DNA from 3 places in the Pseudalkalibacillus nanhaiensis genome. Region 3 is predicted to be linked to each of the others. Evidence: predicted binding sites of a transcription regulator. Region 3 holds the regulator's gene; each other region holds the start of a gene.

What was found. The regulator Rex, encoded in region 3, represses fermentation and respiration genes when NADH is low (regulators of the CRP and FNR family bind a similar motif). The targets are predictions, from matches to a motif close to TTGTGAAATATTTCACAA.
Region 1: qoxA (cytochrome aa3 quinol oxidase subunit II) is a predicted target of Rex. The motif match lies at 3,996-4,013, and genes of this name have one in related genera.
Region 2: V1497_RS07335 (cytochrome ubiquinol oxidase subunit I) is a predicted target of Rex. The motif match lies at 1,155-1,172, and genes of this name have one in related genera.

Annotation. Positions count from the first base shown of each region.
Region 1 covers NZ_CP143541.1:1,058,253-1,068,198, reverse strand. Annotated here, with positions in the region: gene V1497_RS05510 (DMT family transporter) at 1-30, shown strand, start outside; gene qoxD (cytochrome aa3 quinol oxidase subunit IV) at 89-373, opposite strand; gene qoxC (cytochrome aa3 quinol oxidase subunit III) at 375-971, opposite strand; gene qoxB (cytochrome aa3 quinol oxidase subunit I) at 974-2,908, opposite strand; gene qoxA (cytochrome aa3 quinol oxidase subunit II) at 2,956-3,903, opposite strand; gene V1497_RS05485 (hypothetical protein) at 4,195-4,680, shown strand; gene V1497_RS05480 (GNAT family N-acetyltransferase) at 4,751-5,572, opposite strand; gene V1497_RS05475 (GNAT family N-acetyltransferase) at 5,606-6,064, opposite strand; gene V1497_RS05470 (alpha/beta hydrolase) at 6,197-6,826, opposite strand; gene V1497_RS05465 (STAS domain-containing protein) at 7,158-8,027, shown strand; gene V1497_RS05460 (GNAT family N-acetyltransferase) at 8,092-8,604, opposite strand; gene V1497_RS05455 (DUF1697 domain-containing protein) at 8,629-9,177, opposite strand; gene V1497_RS05450 (VOC family protein) at 9,199-9,609, opposite strand; gene V1497_RS05445 (HIT family protein) at 9,737-9,946, shown strand, end outside.
Region 2 covers NZ_CP143541.1:1,407,355-1,417,300, reverse strand. Annotated here, with positions in the region: gene V1497_RS07335 (cytochrome ubiquinol oxidase subunit I) at 1-1,017, opposite strand, end outside; gene V1497_RS07330 (ABC transporter ATP-binding protein) at 1,282-3,090, opposite strand; gene V1497_RS07325 (ABC transporter ATP-binding protein) at 3,105-4,859, opposite strand; gene V1497_RS07320 (peroxiredoxin) at 5,106-5,648, opposite strand; gene V1497_RS07315 (mechanosensitive ion channel family protein) at 6,007-6,852, shown strand; gene V1497_RS07310 (ChaB family protein) at 6,908-7,114, shown strand; gene V1497_RS07305 (YkuS family protein) at 7,161-7,409, opposite strand; gene V1497_RS07300 (N-acetyldiaminopimelate deacetylase) at 7,786-8,907, opposite strand; gene dapD (2,3,4,5-tetrahydropyridine-2,6-dicarboxylate N-acetyltransferase) at 8,933-9,652, opposite strand; gene V1497_RS07290 (LysR family transcriptional regulator) at 9,717-9,946, opposite strand, start outside.
Region 3 covers NZ_CP143541.1:296,264-306,209, reverse strand. Annotated here, with positions in the region: gene V1497_RS01730 (hypothetical protein) at 1-306, opposite strand, end outside; gene groL (chaperonin GroEL) at 447-2,090, opposite strand; gene groES (co-chaperone GroES) at 2,174-2,458, opposite strand; gene V1497_RS01715 (CPBP family intramembrane glutamic endopeptidase) at 2,730-3,437, shown strand; gene V1497_RS01710 (DUF4305 domain-containing protein) at 3,440-3,643, shown strand; gene V1497_RS01705 (anti-sigma factor) at 3,680-5,212, opposite strand; gene V1497_RS01700 (RNA polymerase sigma factor) at 5,209-5,709, opposite strand; gene tatC (twin-arginine translocase subunit TatC) at 6,298-7,047, opposite strand; gene V1497_RS01690 (twin-arginine translocase TatA/TatE family subunit) at 7,066-7,260, opposite strand; gene V1497_RS01685 (redox-sensing transcriptional repressor Rex) at 7,291-7,935, opposite strand; gene moaC (cyclic pyranopterin monophosphate synthase MoaC) at 7,974-8,453, opposite strand; gene V1497_RS01675 (ABC-F family ATP-binding cassette domain-containing protein) at 8,615-9,946, shown strand, end outside.

The sequences.
Region 1 (9,946 bases), 760 kb from region 3:
GTGCAGCGCACCGTTCAGAAGGAAAGCTGACCATAAAAAAAGCAAGAGATTCTTAGTGGAATCTCTTGCTTTCTTTGTGAAATTCTATTTATCCCATATCCCATACAAGTACGAGCAGTGTACCGAAGACGGTGAACAGGGCGATGATGACGCCATAGTAGACGTTCGCGTAAATCGCACCCTTATCTTCTGTTTCACCGGCGTGCATGAACACGACGAGCTGAAGGCCCGCTTGAAGGAACGCCGTGACCAGAAGGACCGTCATCGCGACGGCATACGACATGTCGAAGAAATAGACACCCATCGCGACTGCCGTAAGCACCAATGAGAACACAAATCCCATGATCTGTTTACGAGGAAAGAGTTCGCTCATATTACAACATTCCTTTCAAGTAGATGAAACTGAAGATGAAGATCCAAACCACGTCCAAGAAGTGCCAGTACAGCGAGAAGATGAATGACTTGTTACCTGTTTCAGGCGTGAGTCCACGCTTCTTCACCTGGATCATGATGTAGAGACCCCAGAACAAACCGACGGTAACGTGCGCCCCGTGTGTTCCGAGTGTCGTCAACAGAATCGACGTGAACGCACTCGTCTGGATGCCTGCTCCTTCATGCGCATACGTAAAGAATTCGAAAATCTCTACGCCTAGGAATCCAAGTCCGAGCGCGAGCGTGATTCCGAAGAACCAGAGCATCGCCTTCTGGCGACCGAGACGCATCGCATGGATACCGAGTCCGATTGTAAAACTACTTGTCAAAAGCAAGAACGTTTCAAGGAGAACCGGCGTGATTACGAAAATCTCAGCGCCGGTCGGACCGTTCCCCGTGCGGTTTTCCAATGTGAAATACGTCGCGAAAAGCGTCGCAAACAGCATGATTTCCGCACCAAGGAACATCCAAAATCCAAAGATCTTCAATCTGTTTTCTTCAGTACTATATTCTAACGGCAGCGAGTGATCAATTTTCATAATTACGCACCTCGCATTTCTGATTCTGTGTCTTCGATTTCTTCCACAGAAATGTAATGACCGTGATCGATTTCAAATGAACGCAATGTCATGAAGACGAAGATTGCGATCGTCGTGATGATGGCCGGAATCCATAAGCTGAAGATGAGCGCGAAGCCCCATACGAAGAACACACAGCTCATGATGAACGGCACACCACTGTTGTTCGGCATGTGAATCTTCTTGTACTCGCCTTTAAACAACTGATGTCCATTTTTCTTCGCATCCCAAAGTGCTTCGCTGGAAGCAACTTCAGGCGTGACCGCAAAGTTATAGTGCGGTACCGGTGTGTGCGTCGCCCACTCAAGGGTACGCGCATCCCACGGGTCAGCACCGATATCACGTGAAGCATAACGGACACTGTAGTAGATGTTGTACACGATCAGTACGAATCCGACAGCCATGATTGCTGCACCGATGAAGGAAACCATGTTCATCGGACCGAATCCAGTAGACTCAGAGTACGTGTACATACGACGCGCCTGACCGTCCAAGCCTGTGATATACATCGGAATGAACGCAAGCACGAATCCGATCGAAAGCAACCACGCGGTCCACTTCCCAATTCTTTCATTGAGCATAAAGCCGAACATCTTCGGCCAGTAATATGTGAGACCTGCTAGCATCGCGAATACGACACCAGGAATGATTACATTGTGGAAGTGAGCGACAAGGAACATCGTATTGTGATACTGATAGTCCGCCGCTGACATCGCAAGCATGACACCTGTCACCCCGCCAAGTGTAAAGAGCGGAATGAATAGGATCGAATAAAGCATCGGTGTCGTGAACTCGATTTTACCCTTCCATAATGTGAGCAACCAGTTGAAAATCTTGACTCCAGTCGGAACGGCAATCGCCATCGTCGTAATGGAGAAGATGCTGTTTGCAAACGCGCCTTGACCCATTGTGAAAAAGTGGTGGGCCCAGACAACGAAGGATAGAAGTGAAATCAAGACCATTGAACCGACCATTGACTTGTAGCCGTATAGGTTACGACGCGCAAACGTCGAAATGATTTCACTGTAAAGTCCGAATGCCGGCAGAATCAAGATATACACTTCAGGGTGTCCCCAAACCCAGAACAGGTTGGCCCAAAGCATCGCCATTCCACCGTTATCAAGTGTAAAGAACTGTGTCCCGAACAAGAGATCCATCGTTCCGAATGCAAGTGCAACTGTCAATACCGGGAATGCGAAAATGATGATGACACTTGTGATTAGGATCGACCAAGTGAACATCGGCATTTTCATAAGCGTCATGCCTGGTGCTCTCATTTTCAGGATCGTCGTCAGGAAGTTAATCCCTGTCAGCAACGTACCGATTCCGGCAATCTGGATCGCAATCATGTAATAGTGCGAACCGACTGATTCACCGTCAGCGAGCGGGAAGTACGATGTCCATCCTGCGTCCGGTGATCCACCGACCATGAATGAGATGTTGAACAGCATCGCACCCATGAAGAACAGCCAGAAGCTGAGCGCATTCAAACGTGGGAATGCTACGTCACGCGCTCCGATTTGAAGCGGTACAACAAAGTTCATAAAGAATATGATGAAAGGCATCGCCATGAACAGGATCATGACAACCCCGTGTGTTGTGAAAATTTCATTATAGTGCTGCGAATCCAACAGCGTATTGTCTGGAACCGCCAGCTGGGCACGCATCATGATCGCATCGACACCACCGCGGAACAGCATCAATAACGCGGAGATGAGATACATGATCCCGATTCGTTTATGGTCAACAGTCGTCAACCATTCGCGCCATAGATAGCCCCACTTTTTGAAGTACGTGAGTCCTGCGATGATCGCGATCAACGTAAGACCAGCAGCGACCATGGAAGCATAAATCGCAAAACTAGGATGCGGTATGGCAAATCGTTCAAAGAATTCCATACGATTTGACTCCTTTCAAAAATCGTTAATGGTAAAAATCAATTCGTCTATTCGTTGTGGTTCTTGTGTTTCTTTTCATCGCTTTCCTTATCGGAAGCTGCATGATGGTCCTGTTTTTCCTCATGACCATCTTTATTCTTGTCATGTTCTTCGTACTTGTCACCTTCGTGATGATGCTCTGGTGCCGGTAAGAATTGTTGCTGTGTACCGGTGAACGTCATCCTTCCTAGGTGACCTGGCTCAAGCAGCTCCTCGAACTTTTCTTCCGTTAGAGGATCCGCTGTTTCCTTGACCTCTTTCACCCACTCATCAAATTCCTGCTGAGACATCGCTGTTACGTCGAACTTGTTTTCTGCGAAACCTTTACCGCTGAAGTTCGCGTTTCGTCCCATGAAGTCTCCTTCAACATCAGCTGCTAGATGCAGTGTCGTGACATGGTCATTCATCGCGTATTTTTGTCCTCCGAGCTGAGGAATCCAGAAACTCGTAATCGGTCCATGGGAATAGAGCCTGAATTCAAGTGGACGATCGGTTGGGATGTATAAGTAGTTGACCGTCTCAATATCTTGTTCCGGATAGCTGAAATGCCACTTCCAATCCGAGGACGACGCATAAACGACCAATGGTTCTTTATCCTCGTAGCCTTTCGGAGCTGATTCCACAATATAGTTACTTTGAACGGAAATGACAGATAGGATTGCGACAATGATGACCGGAATACCGACAAGAATCCCTTCAACCCACGGATTCCCTTCGATATGTGGTGGTTCATAGTCTGCAGGCTGTTTCGATGCACGGTATTTCACCAGCATGATCACAAGCCATACGCAGACTGCGATGACAATCCCCGCCATCATGAACATTGTTATCCAGATGTCACTCGCCAACCGTGCCGCTTGCGGTCCTTTCGGATCCAGGACGGTCAGTGGTTCACATCCTGTCAAAACTGTGAGAACAGACATCATCAATGCAAACAATGCCAACTTGAGTTTCATACACGTTCCCCTCTTTCTTCTTCCGTAAATCTATAAAAATTAAGTATCATCTAACGTTCTTGCCCTTATTCTATCAGGGTTATAGCGATACTTTGTGAAACTTTGAACGTTGTCACTAAATCGCAAAAAACTTTTGACAAACCTTTGTCAGTTGTCTGAAAACAGTCACAATCTAGACAAAAAAAGGGACTGTCCCGTATATGGACCGTCCCTTATTTATTAGAAGTTCTCTTTTAAACCATTTCGTGCTACTATTTAGTTACATTATTTACCATTAATGAGAGGTGACCGATGAGAGAAAATTGGCTATTCCCACTACTCCTATTCATTTTTGTCACAGGATGTTCGACTCAACAAACACCACAGGTTTCTGCAGATTCGAAAACCATTCAATCTATAATGCCTCCACAGATCCTTTTACAAACAAAGGAACATTCGTCCCTTCATTCGGTTCTTGGTTCCTATGAATGGAGTAAAGAAGATCAGAGTTCGGAACAAACTGTGAGGATGGACAATGAGCCACCACATATCCTAGCAAAGGATCTAAAACCCACGATGATTGAACGTGGTAAAGTGGTAACGATTCGTTTTAATGATTCTGAATCGAAACCATCACTGAATGTTCATTTATGGGGAGAAGACGGGGAGAAAGAAGAAGTATCAATCAATGAAAGCAAACTAACGTTACCTGAAAAAAAAGGTCAGTATATCTATGAGATTACTTGTGAATGGCCACAAGGGAATGCTTCCTATATCTTTGTAGCAGAAATTAAGTGAATGGGCTAGCTCCATCATTCAATAGTAAAGAGGGTAGGTAACTCCTACCCTCTTAAACATTGTCCAAATCTTATGTAAGGGAAAATTCATAACCCCTATAATTGAATACATTTTTAAAGCCTAAATTCTCTGCAACAGCGATTGATGGTTTATTCTCGTCCATACAATCCCAGTAAGGTACGGAATGATTATCTAAGCAATCCCTCACAAGAAAATGGGCGACGCTTTGCGCTAATTTCTTCCCTTGATGTTCCGCCTTCGTTTCAATATCGATACAATGAAATTTATCTACGACGAAACCAGACATACAAACACTGACGATTTCCTTTTTGTAAATAGCGCAATATCCAATCCCTTTTTCAAAAAATTCGTCTGAGGTATTCCAAAACTCTAGAATTTTACTTTGTAGTAATTCTGAATTCAATTGCTTGTCCTCAATTAAATCTTCATCTGCTTTTACAATCTGATAACCGTCTTCCAACAACGGTTTTGAATTTTCATTGTAATCTTCTGATTGTAGAGTATATACCCGTTGTTTCCAAGGTTCTATATTTCGGTGTGAAAATACTTCCTCAAGCGTATGGTTCCAGCCATCGTGATTTCCAATCGCTTCAAACCATTTTAAATTGATCTCTTTAGCATCTGGAATAATGATGTTGTCTATAAGATGATTTATGTATTGATTGAAGATTTCATTGTTTTCCTTCCCTATAAAAAGAAAGCCATCATTGTTTCCTAACCAAACAAGACCAGATGTTGGAAGATCGCGATCGTCTACAAATATCCGGCCAGGATTCACACCTTCAACCACCGCTTTAACCTCTAACTGTCCATCAGGATTCAGTAAATCCCTGCACTTACTGAATTCTTCACGATTCAACTCTACAAGCATAAGACATACCCCTTTTGTTAAATCAAATTTTATTTACCGTTCCTCCACTTCCATCAGCATGTCCACATGTGGAATCCCGTCCTCCAAGTATACGTCTGATACTTCTTTAAATCCGAATGAAGCATAAAAGTGACGCAGGTGCTCCTGGCCATGAAGTGCTATCGTCTTCACACCCATTTCCCGAACCAAGACGTCAATTGCAACATTCATCATTTCACGGGCAATTCCCTGTTTGCGGTGTTTTTTTGTTATCAGGACCCTGCCAATCGAATAATGGTCTTCTTCTTGAAGGGGTGGAACGATCCGGCAATACGCTGCCATCTCCCCATCAAATTCAGACCAGATATGTAAGCACTCTTCATCTCGCCCGTCCACTTCTGGATAAGGACACTCCTGTTCCACCACAAATACGTCTACTCGCTTTTGCAGAATCGTATATAACTCCTCTTTCGTCAGCTCTTGAAAGGTTTTCTTCACCCAATCCATAACCATCTTCCTCTCCTATGATACTAGTACTATATCGAAAGGAGGTACATATGAAAAGAGATTAGAATGACTTAAATTGAAGGAGGATCCATTATTTATTAGATATAAGTACGTCTTCCTTGAAAAGCACTTTCTTAATTAAAATTGTTCAATATCTGTCATTACACTCTTTAATACATCGATAGAACCAACGGCATCATCTTCATATTGCAAACTATGATCCACATTTGCAATTAATTTTGATGTTATATTTTTATTTTCTAGTACTTTAGTATATCTCTCTTCTATGTAACAAGGGTCCTTATCTCCGATGTAACACAATCCCTTATTTTCACTTCTTACCATTGCATCCAATACATCATCTCTTTGAATTAAAGGTGTCAGCCAGATCGCTTTAGCGTTTAAAAAGTCATCTCTTTCTAGTACTGAACGCATTGCAATCGTTCCGAGAGATTTTGCAATAACATAATAAGTTTCATAATTTTGTGTCGATAACACATCCTCAAGGACTGCGTTCACATCATATATTATTGCTTTATTGATTTCTTCATTAGATAAACCTTTGTATTGATAATTAACGTGCAATACGTCAGATGATTTATTTATAAAGATACCAGTCGAGTAATGAAAGAGAGGCGCTTGAACTGTATACCCTGCTCCAGGTAATAGAATTGCCAAACGTTTAGAACTCTCTTCATTTCTAAGTATGGTATAAGGAATATCCCTCATTTTATAACCCTTGACAGTATTCGTTTTAACACTCAACATAATAAATTCCTTCTCTCTATTATTAAATAAACACCCTACACGTTTAACAGAAGATCGGTTAACATCTAGTTAACATCTATAGATTTCAGTACATCCATATACTTTCAATTTTTATTGTCCTTTCCCTTGTTATCCTTTGGAATTTCATCTATTAACTTTGTTCATATTCAGTAGTGAAAATTCACCTATGCTCTCATCCATATTTTTCATTAATTGCATTTTCTTTAAATCTGATATACTTAAATCTGGTTATTTTGTACTTAAAGGTTATAATTCTTTAGTATTAGGGTAATTCATTACGGTATTGCATTTTTTCAAAAGGGAGCTAAAGATGAACACTTTAACTGATTATAGTCACCAAACAATCCGAACACCTAAAAACTTCGATGAAGCTGCTGAAAATATTTTGCATTCAATAAGTGAATTATTAGACATTAACACGCTATTCATTGCGAAAAATGATAAATGTACGAACGAAATCATTAAGGTAGTAAATGAAAAGGATACGTTATTATCTGTAGGGGATAGCTTACCTTTTGAAGAAACCTATTGTAAGGTGAGTGTGGATCATGGGAAAGACGTACTCATCATTCCTGATATTACGCAAAGCGAGTTAACAAGACATCTGGCAGTTACGGAGAAATTGGGAAGTGGCAGTTTTGTAGGTGTCCCGATTTATTATGAAGATGGTAGAAATTATGGGACGATTTGTGGATTGGACACGAAACCTTTCCAATTATCAGAACGTCATAAGAGAATGTTCCAAACCATGAGTTCATTACTGTCCTACGTATTGGAATTGGATGAGGCCAATAAGCAAATCGAAGACTTGTCTGCTCCGCTCGTTCCGATTACGAAGGGCGTCGCGATTTTACCTATCATTGGGAGTATTGATATGAACAGAGCGGAAAGGATCATGGAGCTGACTTTAGTCAAAAGTCAGGGACTATCCTTGGATCATATCTTAATTGATTTATCTGGGATTACACACATGAATGATGAAGTCGTGACGTATCTGATGCGAATCGTAAATCTGATGGATTTGGTCGGTGTTCATCCGATCGTAACCGGGATTCGCCCTGACATTGCCATGCAAGCCATTCGCTCTCAGGTAGACATGGATAATTTCCAGGTCGAATCGAATCTTGAAAGTGCCTTAAGTGAAATCGGATTCGAACTTCATCGAAAAGAAAAAATATAATTACGAAAATAGGAACGTCTTCTTAGAAGATGTTCCTTTTTTGTTAACCAATATTAATCTATTACTAAAGTAAACACTTGTAGTAGTAAACCGTTGTGTCTAACTCGCCATTAGCAGACTTAGCATACATTGGAATTCGACCAGCTTCAGTGTAATTTAATGAAGTATAAAGAAGGTTTGAAGGATCACCTTCTCTTGTATCTAAAATCATTAATGAACGATTTTGTTCTCTTGCCAGCTCTTCTGCCTTATTCATGAGTAAGAGCCCTATTCCTTTACGTCGATGTTTTGGATGGGTCATCAATTTCGCAACTTCACTTCTGTGTGTTGCGTTTGGCTTCGTAGCTAATTGCAATTGAACGCTACCAACAATTTCATTTTTTATTTTAGCCACCAATAACAAGTTAGTGGGTTCGATTACACTGTATAAATACTTTTTCGCATCCTCTTCGTCTATGGGCGGTAAAAAACCGATAGAAGCGCCATCATGGACCACTGTAATCAGCAATTCCGAAAGCTGTTCGAGCTCCTCTAAGTTAAGTTTATCAATTATTTCTACAACGATTTCTTCATTCATATTTACACCTCAAAATGATTCAAGTTATACAGTGGTTCTGCTAAGTTCTGCAATTTTCATGACGGAGTTCCAGTTTCGGGTGGTGGCTGCCACTTTCAGCTTCTTTTCAAGGAAGGTATTGGAGAATACGCTTTTCTTGTAGCCTTTTCGGCATAGGACGTAAGCGGTTTTCCCATTAAGCTTGAATTCGTCAATGTCACTCTCAACGTCCATCAAGTTCTGGACCGCTTCAGCAATCGGCTCTTCAGCTAAAAAGGACACATGCAGCTTTTCATCCTCTTTTAATCTCGTTACATCGAACGGACTCTCTTCCATCACCGCCTGCCATTCTTCAGCCGTTTTTACGATAACAGGCACCGCAAATCCAAGCGCCTTCTCAAGCTCTGTTTCAATCATTCCCTTCAGATTAGGGAGATCTTGATTTTCTGCTTCAAAAATGACATTGCCACTCTGGATGTATGTCCGGACATTCTCAAAATCCATCGACTTGAAAATCTCCTTCAAGTGATCCATCTTCACCTTTTTATGACCCCCGACATTAATGCCGCGTAATAAAGCGATATAGGTTGCCATCCTCTTCCCCCCTCCATTGAACTAACGCTCAGATATTCGCCACTCATAAAACGTGATCAGGTTGTTGTCTGGATCAAGGACTCCGAATTCACGACTTCCCCACGGTTGATCCGAGAGGGGGGCATTTGGATGGATAATTTCATGGGACACGAGTTTAGCGTACAAATCGTCCACGCCATCCAATCCGATCCGGCAGCTTGCTGTCCCCGCCAGGAAGGATTCAGCGCCTGTTACAACTGGAGAAGGCCGGTCCACCCTCCGCCATTTTTCATCATACGCATGCCACAAATGGACTTGCACCTCGTCCCATCCGAGAACAGCAAACCCCTCCTCTTCATGAACAAGGGTAAATCCGAGCGTATCCCGGTAAAACGCGATACTCGTATCCATATCACTCACTGGTAATGCAGGAACAGCTTCCAGCATCTTCATTCCGTTCAATCTCCTCTCGAAATCGTTATAGCTAAAAAATTCGTCTTAAATAGGAAATGTCCTTTTTTTGGTACTTTACAATGTTATAATCAGGAAAATATATACAAATAAGTAAGGAGGGTTGAACGTGGATACATGTCTCTTCTGTGAAATTACTGCTGGACGAGAGCATGCTTATAAAGTTTATGATAACGAATGGGTCTGTTGTTTTTTAGATAAATATCCAATTAACAAAGGTCATGTGTTGGTTACTTCAAAAACCCATTATCGAGAGTTTACAGATTTAGACGAGAAGAGCCTTACAGAAGTTATACTTGCAGCTCAAAAGATCGCCGAA
Region 2 (9,946 bases), 1.1 Mb from region 3:
GTATAAGGTTGATAGAGCTGCTAAAAACATTCCGATACCGACCATCAAATCAAAAAGGTAGTGGATGAACAATGGAGCGGTCTCTTCTTTCGGAAATTCCTCAAGACCAATTACTTCAGCATTTGGGTCGCCATGGGCAAGGATACTCAAGAATTTAGGTAGACGAAGCGCATATTTTACTTCACCATTCTCATCCAACACTCCCCCTACAATCAGATCCGCACCCTTTTCCGTTTCGAAATGCCATTCAGCAGCTGCCAATTTTTCAGGTTGATATTTTGCAAGATATTTTCCTGAAAAATCGCCGATGATAGCCGTAGCAATGGCAAAAACGAATGCAGTGACCATGGTGAAATGTAACGCCTTCTTGTAATACTCTGTCTGTCCCTTTTTCAAAATAAGAAAAGCTGTAACTGCTGCAAGTACAAAAGCGGACGTCAAATAGGCGGATGAAATGACATGTGCCGCTTTCGTCGGTGTTGCCGGATTGAACATCGCCACCAGTGGCTGGATTTCTGTTAACTTGCCATTATCGAGCTTAAAGCCCTTCGGTGCATTCATAAAAGCATTAACGGTTGATATGAAAAAAGCGGACGCCGACGAACCGATGACGACAGGCACTGATATCAACCAATGATAATAGGGGTTCTCGAACCGGTCCCATGTATAGAGATAGATCCCTAAGAAAATGGCTTCAAAAAAGAAAGCAAACGTCTCCAAGAATAACGGTAATCCGATAACTTGACCCGCTACCTCCATAAAGCTCGGCCATAATAATGATAATTGAAGACCGATACATGTTCCTGTAACAACACCGACAGCAACCGTTACGACGAACCCTCTTGTCCATCTTCTCGCAAGAAGTCGATAATGTGGATCATTACGACGAATACCGATCCATTCAGCTCCACTAATCAGCAAGGGGACTCCGACACCTAGCGTTGCAAAGATGATATGGAATCCTAATGTAAGACTTGTCAACAATCGACTTAACATGGCGCTATCGAGTTCTGGCATCTTTCATCCCCCCAAAATTTGTTACAAGATTTTCTCGAACGAATCATTTTCGTGCATACATTGTTCTTTACCCTTATTCAATTTTCATGAAAACGAGAACAAGTTGCGAAATGTTACAATTCAGTTTAAAACTTAGTTTGTGACAAAATTCACAATCTGTCGCCATTCATTCTAACAGCCATCTGTAAGTTTGTGAAGTGTTGAGCATAATGTATTTGGTAAGACCTAAATGAAAGAAGCTGACCTCGAAAGGTCAGCTCCTTTTTACATCGCATCTAGCATTTTGAATTGGGAAACGATTAAATCGTAATACTCTCCCTTTTGCTTCATTAAGGAATCATGATTTCCTTGTTCTATCAAGGTGCCATGATCGAGCACGAAGATATTGTCTGCTTCTCTGATTGTAGATAGCCTGTGGGCGATGATGATCGCTGTTCGCCCTTTCAATAACGTCTTGAGCGCATTCTGGATCTTCAATTCGGTTTCTGTATCAATACTTGCAGTAGCTTCATCAAGTATGAGGATTCTAGGGTCAGCCAACAAGGCCCGTGCAAAGGAAATCAATTGCCTTTCCCCTACTGACAAGACATTCCCTCTCTCTTCTACCTCTGTTTCATATCCATTATCCAATTTTTCAATGAATGCACCTGCGCCTACCGCTTCCGCAGCATGAATCACTTCTTCATCAGTAGCATCAGGCTTACCGAACCGTATGTTTTCCATAATCGTCCCAGAGAAGATAAACGTGTCCTGTAAGACGACACTTACCTTCTGACGCAGGCTATCCAGTTTAACATCCTTTAAATCGACATCGTCAATTTTCACCTTACCCTTAGTAGGATCATAGAACCGGCTGATCAAGTTGGCAATCGTCGTTTTTCCTGAGCCTGTGTGGCCGACAAGCGCAACTGTTTCTCCTGCTCCAATCGTCAGATTGATTCCGTCCAATGCTTTACGCTTTTCATCATAGGCAAATTCGACATCTTCAAATTCGATTTTACCGTCAATGTCTTTGAAGGTAATTGCATCCTTCCTCTCAGATACATTCGGTTTCTCATCAAGGAATTCAAATATACGTTCACTGGAAGCCATCGCGACTAGTAATTGATTGTATACCTGCCCCATTCTGGAGATTGGTTCCCAGAACATACCGAGATAAAAAGCAAAGGTGACGAATACGCCATAGTCCATTCCGTTCCTGATAAGGTGGACACCATACCAGATCAAAATAGCTGTTCCAATTGCATTCGACATTTCAACAAACGGTCTGAATACGGCACTTTTCTTGGTTGCATCACGCCAGCTTTCGAATGTTTCTCCATTCACACCTTCGAAAAAGCCCATATTCTCTCGCTCTTGCGTATACGATTGTGTAACGCGTATTCCCTGGATGCTTTCATTCAAATGGGAATTCATTTTTGCTTGTTTTATCCGTACAGTTTGCCAGGACCTTCGAATATTGCGTCGTAGCTTCGTTGATATGAAGAACATGATTGGGAGTACAATCATGATCGCAAGAGTAAGTTCAGGACTCAGCACGAACATGATGACGAGTATACCAACCAATAGGATGAAGTCCATCAAAAGATTGATGACCCCGTTCGTAAACAACTCCTGAAGTGAGTTTACATCATTGATGATCCGGACGAGGATGGAGCCTCCTGAACGCTGATCGAAGAAACGATGCGATAAACGCTGAATATGCTTGAACAAACCTTGACGGATATCATAGATGATATATTGCCCTAACTGATTGGTCCATTTAATTCTGAAGGTATTTGCTATCCAGGAGAGGATATATAGCCCAAGGATACCGACAATGAGCTGTACGAGCAGACCTTCGTCCTTATCTTTGATCGCATGGTCGAACAGGAGCACCCCGATGAAGATCGGTATGACCAGACGGACTCCAGTTGTAATCAACATCGTGATGATTGCTTTAGGCAGCAGGTTTTTTTTATATGGACTCATAAATCCAAATAATCGGAAAAGCTGTTGCCAATTGAATTGCTTTTCGATCGCTCGATCTTGCGAATAATGAAACCTTTTCTTTGTATTTGATTTTGTCTCCATCTCATTCACCCCCGTCAACCTGTCTTCTTTTCCTTGATAGCAGCTTTATCTTGATATTGGATATCGTACACTCTTCTGTACATACCTTCCTGATTGATCAATTCATCGTGTGTTCCTCGTTGAGCGACTCTGCCTTCTTCAAGAACAAGAATTTCATCTGCATGCTTCAAGGAGGAGATACGGTGAGCGATGATGAATGTCGTACGATCCTTCATCACTTCCTGGAATGCCTTTTGTATCTTGAATTCCGTTTCCATATCAACTGCACTTGTCGCATCATCAAGAATGAGTATGCTCGGATCTGATAAAATCGCCCTTGCAATGGCGATGCGTTGTTTTTGCCCCCCAGACAATCCCATGCCTCTTTCTCCGAGTACTGTGTCGTAGCCATCAGGCAATTCCGTGATGAAATCATGCGCTTGTGCACGCTTGGCAGCGTCTACGACTTTTTCGAATGCGACATCGGCATCTCCATAAGCGATGTTATCGCGTATCGTAGATGAAAATAAAAATGTTTCCTGAAGGACGACACCGACATTTTTCCGTAAGGACTTGATGGCATACTCTTTTATATCCCTGCCATCTATGAGTATGGAACCTTCGATCGGTTCGTAGAATCTTGAAATCAATTGTGTAATCGTCGTTTTTCCGGCACCGGTCGCCCCCAACAACCCAATCGTCGTTCCTTTAGGGGCTTTGAAGGATACATCCTTTAATGCAAGCTCATCTTCACTTGCATATTTGTGCGTCACATTTACGAATTCGACATCACCGTTGAGCGTTTCCATTTCAAGAGGATCCTCTACATCCTGAATATCCTCTGGTTCATCCAATATTTCGAGAAGACGTTCTCCAGAAGCCTTGGACTGGGAGAACGTGTTGATGACAAATCCGAGCATCATGATTGGCCAGATGATGTACCAGACAAGGCTGAAGAACGCCACTAATTCACCTGGCTGCAAGCTTCCTTCAAACACGAGATACCCACCATATGAAAGCAGAAATACGACACACAAATGTCCGATCAGCTCCATCAGTGGGAAGTATTTCGCCCAAATATCGGATGTATTCAAGTAATTATCTCGATAATCCTTGTTATTGTTTACAAACTTTCCGATCTCAAAGTCTTCTCTGGACAAAGACTTGATCGTATTGATTCCACTGACGTTTTCTTGCACCTTTGTATTCAAGCGTCCCATTGATTTCCGAATCCCTCTGAAGGCAGGATGGACACGCTTGTCAAATCGATACACCGCAATGGCGAGGAATGGCAGCATCCCTAGTGTGACGAGAGCCAATGGAATCGAATAGTAGAACATGACAGCTAAACTGAACGAAACCAATAGGAGGAAGTTAATGATTTGAGCGAAACCGAAGGATAAAAAGAACCGAAACCCCTCGACATCAGCAGTCAATCGTGACATCAGGTCTCCGGTCTTCGCATTGTCATAATATCTGAACGGTAAATACTGAAGTTTCTTATAGAGTGCTTCTCGTAATTTATATACCGCCGTGACCCCGAAAAGATCTCCCAAATATTGATGAAAAAACGTCGCTGTCCCTTTTATCATCATCACGAGTATGAAACCGATCGCTAAGTAAGGTATCCACTTATATTGTCCCGATATAATGACTTCGTCGATTGTAAATTGGAGCAGCATCGGGTAGATGACTGTGATTCCTGAAACGAACAATAAAGAAAAAACGGATAAGAAGAAATACTTGCGATAAGGCCAATAAAACTCTTTCAAACGTTTGAATGTTTCCATGAAGACACCTGCCTTTTTTATGTATTGTTTAAAAAGTCATAATATACATAATATAACGGATTCCGAAATAAATAACCATAATTTTGCTCTTATTCGTCCATCACACATTTTCTAACAGGTTGAAAAAGCCAGGATGACAGGAGTTATAAGGAATGCCCATATAAATGTTTTAATTTTCTGATTAATTCTTCGATATAAAAAGGCTGACCAGACGGCCAGCCTTTCTCTAGATTTGCTGATTGAATATTAAAGAGTTTCTTGACCTGGTTTCCAGTTCGCAGGGCAAAGTCCACCAGTTTGAAGTGCTTGTAGTACACGTAGTGTTTCATCAACGTCACGTCCGATGTTGTTGTGGTTCACTACAGAGTACATAAGTTCACCCTCTGGGCTGATGATGAATAGCCCGCGTAGTGCTACACCTTCTTCTTCAATAAGAACGCCATATTCTTCAGATACTTTGTGGTTCGTATCTGCAGCTAGTGGATATTTCAATTGTCCAAGACCGTTGTCATCACGGTTCGTGTTGATCCATGCAAGGTGAGTGTGGATTGTATCAGTGGATACACCAATCACTTCAGCATCTAGATCTTCAAACTCATCGTAACGATCACTTAGTGCAGTGATTTCTGTCGGGCAAACGAAAGTGAAGTCCATTGGATAGAAGAAAAGGACTGTCCACTTGTCATTTTTCATGTTTTCTTCAAGGCTTACTTTACCGAATTCTTTGTTTGGAAGTACCGCATCCATTTCGAAGCGCGGTGCTTGTTTTGCTACCATACGTTCTGCCATTGTGTAAAACCTCCTGAAAGATGAAAGATTTTATTAAAAAAGGTTCAAGTACAGGTAAGCTTGTCCTGCTACTTCCCCTTTCTTAACTCCATTATATCTACAGCTATATTATAGTTAATCCATTTTTAATAGTCAATATTAAATGAGAATTAATTTAAAATAGCCTCATCGACAAGATTACTATTCCCAATTTCTTCATTATCTAATCGGGAAAAGACCTGCCCTTCATTATTTTATCGTGTTTCATCTACTATCTCAAAGGATATACTTATAAATGGACATATCGATTGCGATTTACCGCTTGTATTCGTTATAGTGATACTAGCCTAGCGATTATGTAATAAGGAGTTGACGTTAATTGCCAGAAATTATAGCTAATATTCAATGGGCAGAAGTATTAAGAAATCTTGGAATCGTAACAATTAAACTTATCCTCATTCTTATTGTGTATGGAATTGCAAAAGGAATTGGGAACCGGATCATCAATTCTTCCTTTCAAAAGCTGGAAGAAAAGAAAGACATGTCCGAAGGAAGAGCACAAACCCTTAAAAGTTTGACTAAAAGCATCTACGGATATGTATTAATTTTCATATTGGTTGTTGTCGTAATGGGAACCTTCGGCATCAGCATAGCTGGCTTACTTGCTGGTGCAGGTGTTATAGGACTTGCAATTGGTTTTGGTGCACAAGGACTAGTCAGTGATGTTGTTACTGGATTTTTCATCCTACTCGAAAAGCAGCTTGATGTTGGAGATTATGTAACTGCAGCCGGAATGGATGGAATTGTTGAAGAAACTGGTTTACGTACCACACATATTCGTGGTTTCGATGGAACATTACATTACGTACCAAACCGTAACATCAGTACAGTGAGCAATCATACTCGTGGAAACATGAGAGCGCTGGTCGATATCGGTATTTCATACGATGATGATATTGATAAAGCGATCCAAGTCCTGCAGGAGGCATGTGATCGTGTTGCAGAATCCAACGAGGACATCGTGGATGGACCGAATGTAGTCGGCGTACAGTCGCTTGGTTCATCAGATGTTGTCATCCGTGTCATTGCTCAAGCGAAAACGAATATGCAGTGGGCTGTCGAGCGTGAATTACGTAAAGCAATGAAACAAGCGCTTGATGCAAACGGAATCGAAATCCCATTCCCACATCAAGTCTATATTCACAAAAACGAAAACAACGACTAAGTTTATCTGACCAACTTTCAGGGTACCCTTCTTATCAAAAGGAGGGTACTTTTTTATGCCATACGATAAGAAAAGTGAACTGCCTGACCAAGTAAAGGATAACCTACTAAAAAAACACGCTCAAGAAATCTATAAAGAGGCTTTCAATTCAGCGAGTGAACAGTATGATCAAGAGAAGACGGCTCACAAAGTTGCATGGAGTGCAGTAAAAGAGAAATACACAAAGAATGAAAATGACAATTGGGTCAAAAAAGATGACTAAGAAAAAAGGGATAGCTGACAGCTATCCCTTTCCCTTTTATTATGGATTATTGTTGTTGGAAACGTTGGTCGATTTGTTGACAAACATCATCTGCTGACATTCCATGTGCATTGATGACAGATCCTTGTGTCATGGTATTCTGGATCCCCATTACGTTTTCATCCTGTCCTGTGATTACACAGCAATCACAATCAGCGGCATCTTGTTCTTGCTGAAGCTGCTTCACTTCATATCCTTTACTTTGCAAAGCCTCTTGTACAGCAGATAATGAATGTTCTACTCCAATTCGTGGCATACCTTCCACCTCCTCCATACTTTCTCTTAAGTTAACCGTATGTGGCAGGCGATATGCACATACATGAATACGCTTGAAGGACACATCCGCTGTATTTTGATATCGTTTTGTCCTTCATTCGCTGTATGAAGGACATTTCTGCTATTGTTTGAGGGTGTTTTGTCCTTCATCACCCTTATGAAGATCCTTTCCACTGTATTCTGAGCTCATTTTGATCTTCATCGCCCTATTGAGGATCTTTTCCGCTGGATTCTGAGCTTATTTTGATCTTCATCGCCCTTATGAAGATCTTTTCCGCTATTCCTGACACTCATTTCGGTCCTCAACCCCTTAACCAACATTTTCAACCAAAAAAAAAAGAGCCCTAACTCGGACTCTAATTCGATTTATAGTTTAGGTACTCAATGAGCAAATTCACCGCTACTTCAAGAGCATCTTCCTTCGGCTCTATTCTTGAATGATGAAGGCCGTATGGTGTATCGACGCCTAACCAGAACATGAATCCGGGAATCTCTTTCAAGAAATAACCGAAATCTTCTCCAGTCATCGCCTTATCACTTACAATAAGATCATACTTGCTATCCTGGACGAACTTCATGAATTCTCGAGTCAATTGTGGTTCATTATCCACCTGATAATAGTTCGAACCATAATCGATTTCAGCTTCACATTCAAACCCGGTTTCAATACCAGCAACAAGTGCTTCGATCCGTTTCTTCACTTTGCCCATCGCTTCTGGTGATAATGTCCGGATCGTTCCCTCGATCCGAGCTTTCTCAGCAATGATGTTCTGCTTCGTCCCACCAGTGATTTTACCGATTGTAACGACAGCCGAGTCCAACGGGTCGATATTCCTTGAAACGATCGTCTGCATCATGGAAACAAGATTACTTGCTGCTACGACCATATCATTCGCTTTATGCGGATAAGCCGCATGGCCGCCTTTCCCCGTCAAGTCGATGAAAAGCTCAGAAGTGTTGGCGAACAATAAGCCTTCTTTCGTCCCAATCGTACCGACAGGCAGATCCGGTGCTATATGCAGGGCAACCATCATATCAGGACGGAAGGCATTGAATACCTCACTTTCCAAGATCGGCAATGCTCCTCCTGGGCCTTCTTCAGCTGGTTGAAATACGAACAACAGGTTATCCTTCGGTTGATTTGATGCAAAATGGGAAAGCACACCTAAGGCGATAGTCATGTGGAAATCATGGCCACAAGCATGCATCATGCCTGGATGCTCTGATTTAAATTCGTAAGTCGTCTCCTCTTCAATTGGCAACCCATCAATATCAGCTCTGTAACCCACTGTTTTATCAGGTTTCGCTCCATGCACCTTCACCAATAGTCCTGTCTTCCATTCAACGACCTCAAGGTTTTCTTGAGGTAACGATTGGATGTGATTCAACAAAAAGCGCTGGGTCTTCACTTCTTGAAAACCCAGCTCTGGTATACGGTGAAGAGAGCGGCGGATTTCGATGAGATCATCGCGTGACATCATTTCTGCCCTCTCCTTTTTTCAATTAATCTTCTTTCAACTGGCGTAATTCTTGCTTGATTTCTGTTTTCCCTTTCGTCTTCTCATCAATTTTCTTGATGACCCTTGCTGGTGTTCCAGCTACGACAGACATTGGAGGGACATCTTCTGTTACGACCGCTCCTGCAGCGACAACAGAACCTTCACCAACTGTCACACCTTCAAGAATGACAGCATTTGCACCAACTACAACCCCATCTTCAACAACAACAGGCTTTGCAGAAGGAGGTTCAATGACCCCTGCCAACACGGACCCAGCACCGATGTGACAATTCTTTCCTACAGTTGCACGACCGCCCAATACCACGTTCATATCGATCATTGTACCTTCACCAACGACGGATCCGATATTAATCATTGCGCCCATCATGATTACTGCATTCTTGCCGATTTCAACTTGGTCACGAATGACCGCGCCAGGCTCAATTCGGGCTTGTACACCTTTCAGGTCCAGCAAAGGAATCGCAGAGTTTCGGCGATCGTTCTCTACGACATAATCTTCAATTGAAGCTTCGTTTTCTTCGATTGCGTTTTTGATTTCCTTCCATTCACCAAAAAGGACACCAGTGTTCCCAGTAATGAAGGCTTTCGTGTTCGAACCGAAATCGATTCCTTCAATATCCCCTTTAATATGTACCTTTACAGGTGTAGACTTTTCACTATTTTGAATAAACGAGATGATCTCGTTTGCATCCATCATTTTCATAATCCGTTTCCTCCTTCATTTTCTCTTTCAATCGGATTCATTTTATCGTATTTTCCTTCTGTTGTTAAGTAACACCGTTTTCCTTCATTTCTTTTATGAGATCGATGAAGGCTTTCACCTGCTTCAGTTGTTGGGCCGCTTCACTATAAATGATCCACGTATCCCGTATCAACGGTTCCTTTTTTTCATTCATGATCGGAATCGTATGGAAGTGAGGATCCTGTTTCGGCAAGCTGATGGAAGGCAGTATCGCATAACCGATCCCATTCAATGCCATTTGCTTGCACGTTTCAA
Region 3 (9,946 bases):
TGGGAGATTTTCATATGTATCGGGTAGCGCTATGTCTGTTTCATCGGGGACTTTCAATCTCTCTTTTTGTTGATCCACAAGGGACTTCGCTGTATCGTCAAGGGGCTTGTCCGTATCGCGTAGCGCTATGAGCGCTATGATGTCTGTCTGGACAAAGATACGTCGATCGCCATCTTTCAAAAACTCATAACCGTTCCGCTCTAATATTTGACCATACTTTCTTACAGTAGGGGTGGCGATTCCCACCTCTTCTGCTACTTCCTTCGTTGTAAATGCTCTTTCATTCGGTTGTATATCGCGTCGCATATCGGCCCTCCTCTATTATTAAATATGAGGGTATTCGACATTAAATGCAAGACATATCGGCAAGCGATACATAATTGTAATATCGCATAAAAAAAGACTACTCCCGTTAGGAGTAGTCTTTTAAGGGTGGGGCGCATGAATTACATCATGCCGCCCATTCCACCCATTCCGCCCATGCCGCCCATGTCAGGCATGCCACCGCCGCCGTTGTTTTCTTCCGGCTTATCTGCGATGACTGCTTCTGTTGTAAGAAGCATTGCAGATACGGATGCAGCGTTTTGTAGTGCAGAACGTGTAACTTTTGTAGGGTCTACGATTCCAGCTTCGATCATGTTGACCCACTCGCCAGTTGCAGCGTTGAATCCAACTCCAAGATCTTCGCCTTTCAAGCGCTCAACAACAACAGATCCTTCGAGACCAGCGTTGTGTGCGATTTGACGGATCGGCTCTTCAAGTGCGCGAAGGACGATGTTGACACCAGTAGCTTCGTCACCTGTAGCTTGAACACCTTTCACAGCTTTCAACACGTTTACAAGTGCAGTTCCACCACCAGAAACGATTCCTTCTTCAACTGCTGCACGAGTTGAGTTCAATGCGTCTTCGATACGAAGTTTACGCTCTTTCAATTCTGTTTCAGTCGCAGCTCCGACTTTGATGACAGCTACGCCACCAGCAAGCTTCGCAAGACGCTCTTGTAATTTTTCTTTATCAAATTCAGAAGTTGTTTCTTCTAATTGTGCACGAAGTGTGTTTACACGAGAAGCAATCTTCTCAGTGTCTCCAGCACCTTCAACAATTGTTGTGTTTTCTTTCGTTACGACAACTTTAGAAGCTGTACCTAGTTGACCGATGTTTGCAGATTTAAGATCAAGACCGAGGTCTTCAGTGATTACTTCTGCACCAGTCAATGTTGCGATATCTTCAAGCATCGCTTTACGACGGTCACCGAATCCAGGAGCTTTAACAGCTACTGCATTGAATGTACCGCGAAGTTTGTTCACAACAAGTGTTGCAAGAGCTTCACCTTCAACATCTTCAGCGATGATCAAGATCGGCTTACCTTGTTGTACCACTTGCTCAAGAACAGGAAGTACTTCTTGGATGTTTGAGATCTTCTTGTCAGTTACAAGGATATAAGGGTTTTCAAGGACTGCTTCCATCTTGTCAGAGTCAGAAACCATGTAAGGAGAAGCATATCCGCGGTCGAATTGCATACCTTCAACGACTTCTAGCTCTGTAGCGAATCCTTTAGACTCTTCGATTGTGATAACGCCGTCGTTACCAACGCGCTCCATTGCTTCAGCAATCAATTGACCGACTTCTTCGTCAGCAGCAGAAATGGAAGCAACCTGTGCGATTGAGTCGCGGCCTTCGATTGGCTTAGAAATGTTCTTAAGCTCTTCAACTGCAGCTGCAGTCGCTTTTTCGATCCCTTTACGGATACCCATTGGGTTCGCACCAGATGTTACGTTCTTCAATCCTTCACGGATCATTGCTTGAGCAAGAACTGTCGCTGTAGTCGTACCGTCACCAGCAACGTCGTTCGTCTTGCTTGCTACTTCTGCTACAAGCTTTGCACCCATGTTTTCGAATGCATCTTCAAGTTCGATTTCTTTTGCGATTGTCACACCGTCGTTCGTGATAAGTGGAGAACCGAATTTCTTCTCAAGAACCACGTTACGTCCTTTTGGTCCAAGAGTTACTTTTACAGCATCTGCAAGTGCATCAACACCACGAAGCATGGAGCGACGTGCATTTTCACTAAACTTGATATCTTTAGCCATTGTATAAAGAACCTCCTTGAATGGTTATATGTAGGGAAAAGATTTCCCTATCGATTGAATCGTTTAAAAGAATCTTGATTTAATTAGCCTACGATTGCTAGTACATCAGATTCGCGTAAGATTAAGTATTCTTTACCTTGATATTTCACTTCAGTACCAGCGTATTTAGAATAGATAACAGTGTCGCCTTCTGATACTTCAAGCGCAACTTTTTCTCCGTTATCTGTTACTCGGCCTGTACCTACTGCAACGATTTTCCCTTCTTGCGGCTTCTCCTTCGCAGAGTCTGGAAGTACGATTCCGCTTGCGGTTTTTTCTTCGCTTTCTACAAGCTCAACTACAATACGATCACCTAACGGCTTTAACAAGTGAAACACCCTCCTCAAGGAATTATGTTTTAATTATTAGCACTCTTATCAGGTGAGTGCTAATTCCATTTATAATATTAATCAAGTTTCATTTTTTTTGCAAGACTTATCTCGAAATTTTTTTGTTATGAATATGTAAATGTGAGTTATGGTCTATTCCATACAAACTGTAGGCTCTTATCCGAATCATAAGAAAGGTTTTTCAGGGCATTGTATGTTAAAATGGGACATTGAGTAAAATGAAGATTCTTTCACGAAAGAGGAGAAAAGTTTGAATAAACGATATGGTTGGATTTTAATAACGTATATAGCAACCCTTCTTTCAGGAGTCATCGGTGGACCGTTATTGATTGCGCTCGATGTTCCACGGGACAAAATTCCTGGCTTGTGGAACGTCATCAGCTTTTCAATCGGATTGATCATCATCCTATGGATTCTGTTGCCGGAATTCCGTAACCCGGCGCATCGCGAAGAGAGGGCGAATTTCTCCCGTACACTCGGATGGTCCATTATCGGGATACCGCTCGTCTTCATTGCACAAATTATAGCTGCAACCATTGAAATGCAGTATTTAGGTGTAGAGCCTGGATCAAAAAATACGAAGATGATCGTGGAGCTGACGCTTTCGGTACCGCTTCTTATTCTCGTCGTGTCCGTGATTGGTCCGATATTAGAGGAGATTATCTTTCGTAAAATCATCTTTGGCACATTATATAAACGTACGAATTTTGTAATAGCAGCACTGATCAGTTCCGTCATATTCGCTATCGTCCATCGGGACTTCAGCCATATACTCGTCTATACAGCAATCGGCTTTACGCTCAGTTTCCTATATGTAAAGACGAAACGATTGATTGTTCCGATAATCGCTCACGTGGCTGTAAACTCGACGGTCATGCTCGTCCAAGTCGTCTTTAGAGACGAGATTCAGGAGCTGGAAAAACAACTGAAGAGCATCGAACTCATTATTGGAGGATAACTATGAGATTTTCACCAACTTTTTGGATATTTGCCTATTTGATACTAGGCGTCATCTTTACGTATTTAGCGATTTTCTATGCAAGAGAGGATGGTGTCTGGTCATTCTGGCCGATCCTCAACATGGCACTCGCAGCCTACGACTTCTTCAACGCCTATCGGATGTACGAGCTGCGTAAGAAAGTAAAAAAGATGAAAAAGAAGTAAGGATTGACGTGAGCGTCAATCCTTTTTTAATGGTTATTAATGCATAGGTTCGTAGCGATACTCTTCCTCACCGTTTTCAGCGTTAATATAGCGTCTGCTTCTGTCTCGATTCTTATGGTTGACCTCTTCCTCATTCACGAGGTCGTACTCATGAACAAGCTCATAATCCCCGGTTGTCGTACTCGGTATAACAAAGGTTCCTGTGTGCTCGTATCGTCGTTTAACCGTGAAGATGCCATCCTCTTCTTCTACCCGTTTGTGGAGTAGCTTGAGGCCTTCTTCCGGTGAAAGGTTTTCCTTAAAGTCTTTTGTGAAGAATGAATCAGCAATATATGTGCGATTAACGTTGATGTTTTCCACACGTCCAGTAAACGCATTGACTTCTGCTATGAAATTTTCATGCTCTCCACTTAACAACGGGTATCCGTCATTCATTAGGGTAAATACAAACGCATGGCCTGACGTTCCATATCGATTCATCCCTTTGTATTCAAGGGACAGTTCAGCACCTTTCCCATAAGCGGTTTTCAGGAAAGTGGTTAGCTGTTCTCTTGCTTCGTCTTCACTGATCCGCTCGCCTTCCTGTTCGCTTTCTCGTTTCCCACCATCATGATAACGGTATGAAACAAGATTACCGGTGTAAATGTCGATTTCACCTGAGATATCTCGATTCACATGGAAAGGGTACATGCCCATATCCTCGAACCGATGGTGTGTCTCAACCTGGATCTCTGAGCTTTTGACTTTTAACATTGATCCAATCCGTTCCTTTATCTCGTCAGTGGATAGACGTTTGACATTCTCCGGGAGCTTGTGGAATCGGTTGTAATGATAAGTAAGCTCGTTGATCGATTCAACAGGTCGATCAAGCGCCTTGAAATCGACAAGCTGGAAATAGGAACTATAACCGTGGTGAAACTTTTGATATTCATCTCCTACTACATTTGAGTATTGATAACTATATTCCTTCAGTTTCCTGTAAACCTCTTGGTCTACATCGTCCCACCGGTCATCCTTTTGCCTTTTTTGTAACGTTTCAAGCGTGGTGTATAAGGACCCTTTTTGTATAATCAGGTGCGACCCGGTGTCATCCAACCGCTCTCTTTCGAACCAATTGAATGCTTCCGTATCCGTGTCCCAGCGCGCTACGTACATTTGATTATTAAATCGTAGTGAATCAATATCTGCATACTTCGCTTTTTCGACTAAATCAATGAGAGCCTCCGCTTCACCATACATTTGATCGCTCCATTTGAACACTTCTTGTCTCGAATTCTCATATTTGTTCAAGAGCATCATGGCAAGGATGACGCCAAGAATTGCGGCAATGTAACTGACCCTTCTGAGCTTGATCTTCATTTTCACCCGATCATCAAGCGATTTCGGTACTTCTTCCATTGTTGCGTTGCTTTCCACTTCTTCACTAAACCCTTCGCCGCTTTCATAAATGGCCGCGCAGGACGGACAGCTTGCGAGATGCTCTTCCACCATTTTTTTGACGGACGGGCTGAGCTCTCCTTCTATGTATAACGGATACAGGTCTTCTATCAACCGACAATTGTCCTTCACTTCTGAATCCCCCCAAACTCATCACGATACGTTTCCTTGAACTTTTTCCGTGCTCGAAAAATCCCGACCTTTACGGTTCCTGTTTTTTCATCTAAAATCTCACTGATTTCTTGATAGGTCATGTCTTGTTGATCCCTGAGTATGATATAGGTCCGTTCCTTCTCCGTAAGTGTGGAAAGGACGAACAGAACGCTGTCCCGTTCAATCATTGCTTCAACATCGTTGGTGCCACTCTCCCAGCGTTCATGCCACTCGTCACTTGTTTCGTATTTGGTCGCGCTTTTTTCCTTATAGGAAAGGTATGTATTCCTGGCGATTGTGAACAACCAGGTTTTTAGTGAGCTTTCTTGCCGGAAGGATCGGATGTTCTTGAACGCCTTCATAAAGGTGTCATGGGTCAACTCTTCGGCAATATGAGTATCGTATGTACTGCGGTAAAGATAGGTATAGATCGCTGTTTTGTATGTTTCATATATATCACTGAACGGCTCCGACATGCTCCATTCATCCCCCCTTCCTAAATATGTAGACTGATGAAGCCGGAGAAAGTTACAAGTATGGAAAAAATTCCTTTGGGTTTTCTTCTTGATCATGAAGTGTAAGTTGCTAATCCTACACTAAAAACAGAAATCTGCTCTTTTGAGGGCACGATAAGCACTCTATCCTCCCCCCAAAACAGTGTTCCGCTCATTTTGAGGGCAAGATAACCGCTCTATCCTACCCCAAAAACAGAAATCCGCTCTTTTGAGGGCAAGATAAACGCTCTATCCTACCCCAAAAACAGAAATCTGCTCTTTTGAGGGCACGATAAGCACTCTATCCTACCCCAAAAACAGAGATCCGCTCATTTTGAGGGCACGATAACCGCTCTATCCTGCCCCAAAAACAGAAAACCGCTCTTTTGAGGGCACGATAAACGATCTATCCTGCCCCAAAAACAGAAATCCGCTCTTTTGAGGGCACGATAACCGCTCTATCCTACCCCAAAAACAGAGATCTGCTCTTTTGAGGGCACGATAACCGATCCCATCTCCTCCACCTACGCAAAAAAAGCGACTGGGCTCCAGTCGCTTCATTTTATCAAATCAATCTTCTATTTCTTCCGCTTCTTCAGCTGTTTTCATCGCTTTCTTGTAGGCAAATCGTGAAATGAAGATGCTGACCTCATATAGGATAATCAATGGTACGGTCACCATCAAGTGTGAAATCAATTCTGGCGGTGTAATCAGACCCGCCAACACAAGGAGCACGAAATACGAGTATTTCCGGATTTTACGTAGCACATCCGGTGTCACCAATCCTAGTCTCGTCAAAAACATGATAACAACTGGAAATTGGAACAGAATCCCGAACGGCAACGTCAGCCGGAAAAGGAAATGAAAATATTCGTTGATGCCGTACTCTTCTTCGACCCCTAGCATGTCCGATAAGCCATTCATGAAATCAATGACGAAAGGAAACAAAATGAAGTATGAGAACGATAAGCCACCCACGAACAAAATAAAAGTGAGTGGAATATACATCAATGTCACCTTACGTTCCTTTTCATAAAGACCTGGACTGATGAAAGCCCATACCTGATAAAGGGCAACCGGTGACGTAATCAATATGCCGATTAGAAAGGCAAAATCAAGAAAAACCCTGAGTGGGTCTGTCAGGTTGAAAACATTCAACTCCAACCCTGCTGCCTCAGGTGTTTGCTTCAAATATTGAATCAACGGCATGGCGAGGAAGAAACCGGCGATGAACGCTCCAACGAAAACCAATATGACGATGAAAATCCTCTTTCGAAGCTCTTCGATATGTTTTTGAAGCGTCATTTGTCTATCCGTCATACGAAACTACCTTTCTATCTAGTCCTCATCCGTATTCTTCTTGTTTTTCTTATCTTTATCATTGTTGTCATCGTCGTCTACAAGACCGCTTGTCGCGTTCTTGAATTCGCGTAATGTTTTACCGGCTGCTTTACCGAGCTCAGGCAATTTCTTCGGACCGAAGATCAACAAAGCTACGACACCGATAATAATCCAACTTCCTGGACCAAGCATACTGGTCACCTCCTCAATAACATGAATGTTCTATTCCTGGTCGAGCGGGTAATTCTTCAAAAAATAGATCAGGGATTGCAGTTCAACTGCCAAATCAATGTGATGGATCCGGACATGGTCGGGTACTGTCAAACGGGCAGGTGTAAAGTTCAAAATCCCGTTCACTCCGATTTCCACAAGCCGGTCTGCAACGGACTGTGCCGTCTGGGCAGGGACTGTGAGGATTGCTACGGAAACGACCTTGTTTGCGTAATCCTTCAGATTATCCAGGTGATAGATCGGCACACCACTAATTTCTGTTCCTACTTTATTTTTATCCACATCAAAAGCCAGTTCAATGCGTGTATTATCGTTTTTCAAAAAGTTGTAGTTCAGAAGGGCTGTCCCTAAATTTCCGACCCCGACAAGCATGACCTTCGTCACTTCATCCTGGTCGAGCGTTTTACGGAAAAAGGTCAGAAGATAATTCACGTTGTAACCGTACCCCTTCTTACCTAAAGCACCGAAATAGGAAAAATCTCTTCGTATCGTTGCAGAATCGACTTTAACCGCTTCGCTCAGCTCTGAGGAAGAAACGCGAAGCTTTCCGGAAGTAGATAGGTTCTTCAGGAACCTGTAATACAAGGGCAGCCGTTTAGCGGTGGCTTGTGGTATTTTCTGATCATCAACGCTCATAAAGTCCCTCCCCTCAGGATTGAACAACTTTCTTTAAATCATTTACGGTAATCGCCGCTTTTCCCACCTGTCTTTTCCAACAGGTAAGTCGGCCCGATCACCATTCCTTTATCAATCGCTTTACACATATCATAGATCGTAAGGGCGGTCGCTGATGCTGCTGTCAATGCTTCCATTTCAACACCAGTGTTCCCTTTCGTTTTCACAATTACATCAATCATCAGCTCATAGTTATCGTCTTCCACATTCCAGTCAAAGGAAATGTCGACTGCTTTAAGTGGCAATGGGTGACACATCGGGACGATTTCTGGTGTTTTCTTTGCGGCCATGATCCCGGCCACTTGAGCGACAGATAATACATCGCCTTTTTTAATATGATTCCCTTGAATCGCTTCATATATATCTTTCGTTACTTGAACACTGCTCCGTACGCGTGCCGATCTCACCGTTTCTTCTTTTTCAGAGATATCGACCATCCGTGCACGGCCTTGTTCATTGAAGTGTGTAAACTTCCCCATTGCTACAAACACCACCTAAGAGAGACTATACACCATTTTTGTTTAAAAGTAAGGCGTTATTGCGGTGAAATTATCACAAAACGTTGACGATTGCACTGTTGCTTGACCTTTCCCTCATAGGCTACACTTATAATAATGTGTAAATTATGAGGTGTGACGACATGATTGTTTTACAAGCTCAAGACATAACAAAATACTATGGTGCTGACCTTATTTTATCGAATATTAAACTTGAAGTACAATCCCGGGACCGAATTGCTCTCGTTGGAAGAAACGGAGCCGGTAAATCGACACTGTTAAAGATCATCAGCGGTGATCTTTCCTATGATTCAGGTGCAATCATGAAGCCAAACGAGATTGAAATCGGTTATCTGGCTCAGGATGCTGGTCTTGAAACAGAGAATACCATTTGGGATGAGATGCTCAGTGTCTTTTCTCACCTGCGTGAGATGGAAGCAGACATCCGTGCTCTTGAAGAAAAAATGGGCAAGGAACACGTCCTTAACGATGAAACCCTTTATTCCAAAGTTCTCGCCGAATACGATGCACTTCAGCAGAAGTTCGAATTAGAAGGTGGATATAAATACGAGAATGATATCCGATCTGTTCTCCACGGCTTCCGTTTCTATGAAGAAGACTATGGAAAAGCTGTCTCCTCTCTAAGCGGTGGTCAGAAGACGAGACTCGCACTCGTTAAGCTGTTATTGACCCAGCCAGACTTATTGATTCTGGACGAGCCGACCAACCATTTGGATATCGAGACTTTGAATTGGTTGGAAAACTACTTGCAGGGCTATCCGGGTGCTTTGCTCATCGTTTCGCATGACCGTTACTTCCTGGATAAGGTGGTCAATCAAGTCTATGAAATCTCGAGGACGAAGAGTAAGAAGTTCCTTGGAAACTATTCCAAGTACCTTGAGCAGAAGGCGGAGTTATACGAGCAGGAAATGAAAGAATATGAGAAGCAGCAATCCGAAATTGCGAAACTCCAAGATTTCGTCCAACGGAATATTGCACGTGCTTCTACAACGAAACGTGCTCAAAGTAAACGGAAGCAGCTGAATCGAATGACAAAGCTGGAGAAGCCTGATGGCAGTGAAAAATCCGCGCAGTTCGGCTTCAGGATCGACCGTCAGACAGGAAATGATGTTTTAAAGCTCAATCGACTTGCGATCGGTTACGATGATCAGGTGTTGATTGATGGCATCGACCTCCATGTCCAGCGGGAGGAAAGCATTGCGCTCGTAGGACCGAACGGAATTGGGAAGTCCACGCTGATCAAGACGATCATGCACCCAGATCGGAAGCTGGACGGTACCATTCAATTCGGATCCAATGTCCAGATTGGTTATTACGATCAGGAGCAAGCTGATCTGAACAGCAACAAAACCGTCCTTCATGAGCTATGGGATGAATTCCCGAACCATCAGGAAAAAGACATCCGTACCGTCCTCGGTAACTTCTTGTTCAGCGGGGATGATGTATTGAAGGGT